Mesorhizobium onobrychidis: one gene and its partner. The protein of the gene in region 1 interacts with the protein of each later gene in a pairwise test. Links are inferred from orthologs where the notes say so. Each region holds a gene or a part of one and is shown in the gene's direction. Other genes may lie near its edges.

What was found. The genes of interacting proteins can lie anywhere in the genome.
Region 2: the proteins of IHQ72_RS22515 (region 1) and IHQ72_RS00735 interact in binary tests that used the Escherichia coli proteins (3 or more experiments, as listed by UniProt). The link is inferred for Mesorhizobium onobrychidis from one-to-one orthologs.

Annotation. Positions count from the first base shown.
Region 1 is NZ_CP062229.1:4,529,730-4,532,621, forward strand. It holds IHQ72_RS22515 (P-II family nitrogen regulator), read left to right. Parts: upstream 1-1,223; coding sequence 1,224-1,562; downstream 1,563-2,892. Other genes in the region: IHQ72_RS22510 (NAD(P)H-hydrate dehydratase), read right to left, coding at 1-826; glnA (type I glutamate--ammonia ligase), read left to right, coding at 1,617-2,892. UniProt on the Escherichia coli protein: P-II indirectly controls the transcription of the glutamine synthetase gene (glnA). P-II prevents NR-II-catalyzed conversion of NR-I to NR-I-phosphate, the transcriptional activator of GlnA. When P-II is uridylylated to P-II-UMP, these events are reversed.
Region 2 is NZ_CP062229.1:156,737-160,563, forward strand. Bases 458-3,827 are described here. They hold IHQ72_RS00735 ([protein-PII] uridylyltransferase), read left to right. Parts: upstream 458-825; coding sequence 826-3,627; downstream 3,628-3,827. Other genes in these bases: murJ (murein biosynthesis integral membrane protein MurJ), read left to right, coding at 3,674-3,827. In the rest of the region: IHQ72_RS00725 (heavy metal translocating P-type ATPase), read right to left, coding at 1-387.

The DNA of each region.
Region 1 (2,892 bases):
ACGGCGACAGCACGGTCACGGCCCCTGCCCCGCTTCTGGCCGCGGCAAGCGCTGACAGCCGTGCGGCGCCCGTCGTAGACGGCCCGGCGGAAAAGACGCCGACATGACCGCGCTGGTATTTGTGAGCGTTGATGGCTGGAATCGGGAAATTCCCTAGCCAAAGCGGCGGGGTGTTCTCAAAGGTTCGCGGTTCGAGCTGCGCAACGATCCCATCGCCGATGCCGATGTCGGCAAGCACCAGCTTGCCGCACATCTCGCGCCCAGGCAACAGCAGATGGCCGGGCTTTTTTCGCGCAAACGTCACTGTCATCCGGGCGCGGAATGCATGGCCGAGAACCTGGCCGCTCTCGCCTGACACGCCTGAGGGCAGATCGACCGCAACGACAGGCAGGTTCAGTTCTGTCGCAACCTCGACCGCTCTGGCGGCATCACCGGACAGCGGCTTCGACAGCCCTGCCCCATAAAGCGCGTCGACCAGGATCGAACCTGTCTCGGCAGCAAATTCCGACAGCGGCCGAGGCCTGACCGGGCACTCCGAAGCAGCGAGCGCCGCGTCGCTGCCGGCTTTGGGCGAGCCGGATGCCCACATCAAGACGTCGACGGCGCTGTCCTGAAGAATGCGGGCGACGACATATCCGTCGCCGCCATTGTTGCCAGGCCCGCACAGTACGTGGACGCGCCTGGCAGCCGGAAAATGGGCGAGCACCACCGCAGCGACCGCGGCACCTGCATTGCGCATCAGGCCAATGCCGTCGAGAGGTCCGGCGGAGATCGTCAACCGGTCGGCCTCAGCCATTTCGGCCGGAGACAAAATTTCATTGTTCATGGATGCCGATCCGCATTGGCTCAAGCCCGATCCCTGTGGTCAAACCCCGATCCCTGTGGTCAAACATTGTCCAGTTTTCGGTTCGAAGCAAACAGTGATGAGAAGGCACGATCTACAAGCACATCGTTGACGATAGTGGCGTCGACGAGGCACAAATGCTCGCGAAATGCGCTATCTGCCCAATTATTGTGCGGACGGAAGGAGTGACAATGTGTAGGTTCCCGGTGTCCATGACGCAGCAACGCAGCGAATGACGCGAATTTACCCCCCAACGCGGCATGGCATCGAAATCGCGTGATACCGCTTCGAATCCCCTCAAATTGGCACAGTTCGTGCTTGAAGGAGGCGCAAGCGGGGCTCACAACCCGTCTTTTTGGCAGTGGAGGCCACTTTTTACATGAAAAAGATCGAAGCGATCATCAAGCCGTTCAAGCTAGACGAAGTGAAGGAAGCGCTTCAGGAGGCCGGGCTGCAAGGCATCACAGTTACGGAGGCCAAGGGTTTTGGCCGCCAGAAGGGCCATACCGAACTCTATCGCGGCGCTGAATATGTCGTGGATTTTCTGCCCAAGGTGAAAATCGAGGTCGTGCTCGGCGACGAGGCGGTCGAAGGCGCGATCGAAGCTATCCGCAAGGCGGCCCAGACCGGCCGCATCGGCGACGGCAAGATCTTCGTCTCCAACATCGAGGAAGTGGTGCGCATCCGCACCGGCGAAACAGGGATGGACGCGGTCTGAGCTTTCTGATTTCAGATCATCTCCTCGAAACGTCATCAGACAGGGATACATGACATGACGACAGCCAAAGACATCATGAAGCAGATCAAGGACAACGACGTGAAGTTCGTTGATCTGCGCTTCACCGATCCGAAGGGCAAGCTTCAGCACGTGACGATGGATGTCGTCGAGGTCGAGGAAGACATGTTTGCCGACGGCGTCATGTTCGATGGGTCCTCCATCGCCGGCTGGAAGGCGATCAACGAGTCCGACATGGTGCTGATGCCCGATACCGAGACGGTGCATATGGACCCGTTCTTCGCGCAGTCGACCATGGTCATCCTGTGCGACATCCTCGACCCGATCTCCGGAGAATCCTACAACCGCGACCCGCGCGGCACCGCCAAGAAGGCCGAAGCCTATATGAAGGCGGAAGGCATCGGCGATCAGATCTTCGTCGGCCCGGAAGCCGAGTTCTTCGTGTTCGATGACGTCAAGTACAAGGCCGACCCGTACAACACCGGCTTCAAGCTCGACTCCACCGAATTGCCGTCCAACGACGACACCGATTATGAGACCGGCAATCTCGGCCACCGTCCGCGCATCAAGGGCGGCTATTTCCCGGTGCCGCCGATCGACTCGGCGCAGGACATGCGCTCGGAGATGCTGACCGTGCTCGCCGAAATGGGCGTGCGCGTCGAAAAGCATCACCACGAAGTGGCCGCTGCCCAGCACGAACTCGGCATCAAGTTCGACACGCTGGTCCGCAACGCCGACAAGATGCTGATCTACAAGTATGTCGTGCATCAGGTCGCCAATGCCTACGGCAAGACGGCCACCTTCATGCCGAAGCCGGTCTTCGGCGACAACGGCTCGGGCATGCACGTCCACCAGTCGATCTGGAAGGGCGGCAAGCCGACCTTCGCCGGCAATGAATATGCCGGCCTCTCGGAGAGCTGCCTGTTTTACATCGGCGGCATCATCAAGCACGCCAAGGCCATCAACGCGTTCACCAACCCGCTGACCAACTCCTACAAGCGCCTGGTGCCGGGCTATGAAGCGCCGGTGCTGCTCGCCTATTCGGCCCGCAACCGCTCTGCCTCCTGCCGCATTCCATTCGGCTCGTCGCCGAAGGCCAAGCGCGTCGAGGTCCGCTTCCCCGATCCGGGCGCGAACCCCTACCTCGCCTTTGCCGCCATGCTTATGGCCGGCCTCGACGGCATCAAGAACAAGATCCATCCCGGCCAGCCGATGGACAAGGATCTCTACGACTTGCCGCCGAAGGAACTGAAGAAGATCCCGACCGTGTGCGGCTCGCTGCGCGAGGCGCTGCAGAGCCTCGACAAGGATC
Region 2 (3,827 bases), 4.4 Mb from region 1 along the record:
TTTCGGCATCGCCTGCGGTTCCGGCCTGTCGCCAAGATACTTTGCCGGCTCCGCCTCGAATTTCACCTTGCAGCCGGCCGAGCAGAAATAGAAGCCCTGGCCTTCATGCCGGGAAAAGTGCTTCGCGGTGGCACGGTTGACACGCATGCCGCAGACCGGGTCGGTCGCCGCAAGGTACTTTTCTGGCTCGTCCGCGAATTTCGAACGGCAGCGCTCGCTGCAGAAGTGATAGATATTGCCGCCATGCTCGGCTGTGGGCTTGCCGGCGGCCGGATCGACGGTCATGCCGCAGACCGGGTCGCGAATAACGGCGTCCGCGACGGACGGAGCAGCGTTCGCCGAGCAGCGGCCGCCATGCGCGTGATGGTCGTGGTCGGAATGGGTCATGCGGAAAGGCCTCTCTGTCTCGATCTTGAAACGGAGGTAGTGCTTCCAGTAACTGGAAGGTCAAGGGCCAATTTCGACTGGCGGCCTGGGCGGAAAAATCCGCATCCAAACCGCACCCCATGCTATGGGCGCTGCCACTTTTGGGCTTGGCAACATCGTCCAGCAAGACCATCTATCAGCCTGTTCCGGCGCTGTGCGTCCAGGATCAGTTCCTGGGCGGCAAGGCGACCGGATTGCCAAGCCTGCTCAACTCGGAGCGGAGCGACCGGTGGTTGCAATCGGCATGGTCAAAAGACACAAGAAGACGGCATCTGCCGGCGGCGGCAGGAGGCGATCATCACGTTGGGCTACCGTGGAGAGCGTGTCCGTCCGCCCCATACCCAGCGCCGCGAAAACGCGCTATAGACGCCGCCGAAACGGCGAGGCCGAACGGCACTTATGGCAAAAATCTCTCTAAAGCTCGATGAACTGATCGACGGCGAAGCCTTGCGCCGCGAGATGACCGGGCTGACCGCGGCCGCGGCAGGCGACGGCTCCGGCAAGGCTGCGCGCACCGGTGTTCTCCAGCTTCTCAAGGGCAGGCTGGCCGCCGGCCGCAGCATCGCCGAACGCATGCTGATGGACGACGGCAGCGGCACCGCCTGCGCCGCCCGGCTGTCGCATCTCATGGACGAGATCATCCGCGCGCTCTACGATTTCGCCGCCACCCATGTCTATCGCGTCAAAAACCCGTCTTCAGCCGAACGCATGGCGGTCGTCGCGGTCGGCGGCTATGGCCGCGGCACGCTGGCGCCGGGATCCGACATCGATCTCCTCTTCCTGCTGCCCTACAAGCAGACGCCATGGGGCGAGCAGACCGTCGAATACATGCTCTACATACTGTGGGATCTGGGGCTGAAGGTCGGCCACGCCACCCGCAACATTGACGAATGCCTGCGGCTGTCGCGCACCGACATCACCATCCGCACCTCGATCCTGGAAGCGCGTTTCCTGTGGGGCGAGCAGAAGCTCTATGACGAGCTCTTGCAGCGTTTCGACCGCGAGGTGGTGCGCACGACCGGACCCGAATATGTGCAGGCCAAGCTTGCCGAACGCGACGAGCGCCATGCCAAGGCCGGCGAAAGCCGCTATCTGGTCGAACCCAACGTCAAGGACGGCAAGGGCGGCTTGCGCGACCTGCAGACGCTGTTCTGGATCGGCAAGTATTTCTACCGGGTGCGCACCGGCGAGGAGCTGGTCGACAAGGGCGTCTTCACCGGCACCGAATACCGGGAGTTCCAGAAGGCCGAGGATTTCCTGTGGGCGGTGCGCTGCCACATGCATTTCCTCACCGGCAAGGCCGAGGAACGGCTGCATTTCGACATCCAGCGCGAGATCGCCGAGCGGCTGGGCTACACCACACATCCGGGCCTGTCGGCGGTCGAGCGCTTCATGAAGCATTACTTCCTCGTCGCCAAGGATGTCGGGGATCTCACCCGCATCTTCTGCGCTGCACTCGAGGAAGAGCAGGCCAAGCATGTGCCGGGCTTCAACCGCATCTTCCTCACCTTCTCGCGCCGCAAGCGCAAGCTTGCCGGCACGTCCGATTTCATTATCGACAACCATCGCATCAACATCGCCGACGACCTGGTGTTCGAGCGCGATCCGGTCAATCTCTTGAGGCTGTTCTGGTTCGCCGACAAGCACGGGCTGGAATTTCACCCCGATGCGCTGAAGCTGCTGACCCGTTCGCTCGGCCTCGTCGGCAAGGCGCTCAGGCGCGACGAGGAAGCCAACCGGCTGTTCCTCGACATATTGACGTCGGACCGCAATGCCGAACTCAATCTCAGGCGCATGAACGAGGCGGGACTGCTGGCAAAGCTGATCCCGGATTTCGGCAAGATCGTCGCCATGATGCAGTTCTCGATGTACCACCACTATACGGTGGACGAGCACCTGATCCGCTGTATCGGCGTGTTGGCCGAGATCGAGCGTGGCGACGGTGAAAAGATCCACCCGCTTGCCCACACGCTGATGCCGGGGCTGAAGAAAAGCCGCGAGGCGCTCTACGTCGCGGTGCTTTTGCACGACATCGCCAAGGGGCGGCCGGAGGACCATTCCGAAGCGGGCGCTCGGATCGCGCGGCGCACCTGCCCGCATATGGGGCTGTCGGCGGCCGACACCGAAACAGTCGCCTGGCTGGTCGAGAACCATCTGATCATGTCGATGACGGCGCAAACGCGCGATCTCAATGACCGCAAGACGATCGAGGATTTTGCCGCGACCGTGCAGTCGGTCGAACGGCTGAAGCTGCTGCTCGTCCTCACCGTCTGCGATATCAGAGGCGTCGGGCCGGGCGTCTGGAACGGCTGGAAGGGGCAGTTGCTGCGCACGCTCTACTACGAGACCGAATTGCTGTTGACCGGCGGGTTTTCGGAGGTGTCGCGTGCGATGCGCACTGCGGCTGCCCGCGAAAAGCTGGCCGAGGCGCTCGCCGATTGGCCGGAAAAGCCGCGCAAGCGCTATGTCGCCAAGCACTACGAGAATTATCTGCTGACGGTCGATCTCGCCGACCAGCTTCGCCACGCCGAATTCATCCGCGAGGCGGATGGGGCGGGCAAGAAGCTCGCCACGATGATCAAGACCCACCAGTTCGAGGCGGTGACCGAGATTACCGTGCTGGCGCAGGACCATCCGCGGCTGCTATCGGTCATTGCCGGCGCCTGTGTGGCGGCCGGCGGCAACATCGTCGACGCGCAGATCTTCACCACCTCCGACGGCCGCGCGCTGGACACCATCCTGATCTCGAGGGAATTCGACCGCGACGAGGACGAGCGCCGCCGCGCCGAGCGCGTCGGCCGGCTGATCGAGGACGTGCTGTCGGGCAAGAGCTGGTTGCCGGAGATGATCGAGAAGCGGACCAAGCCGCGGCGCGGCGCCAAGGTCTTCCGCATCCAGCCGCGCGCCGAAATCCGCAACACCCTGTCGAACCGGTTCTCGGTGATCGAGGTCGAGGGGCTGGACCGGCCGGGCCTGCTGTCCGAGATCACCGGGGCGTTATCCGACCTATCGCTCGACATCGCGTCGGCACACATCACCACCTTCGGCGAAAAGGTCATCGATACTTTCTATGTCACCGATCTCACCGGCCAGAAGATCGACAGCCCGACACGCATGGCCGCCATCCAAAACAGGCTGATCGCGGTCCTCGAAGGCACCGTGCCCGAGCGCGGCGGCAAGGCCAAGGCCGCGGCCGAGTGATAACCACCATTTATTTGTCCCAATCCTGCAGGCAGTCTCCAGACGCATGAGCCTTGTCAAAAAGTTCGCGACGGTCGCTTCCGGCACGCTGATGAGCCGTGCCCTCGGCTTCGGCCGTGAGATGCTGATGGCGGCCGCACTCGGCACTGGGCCGATCGCCGACGCCTTCAACGCCGCCTTCCAGTTCCCCAACACCTTTC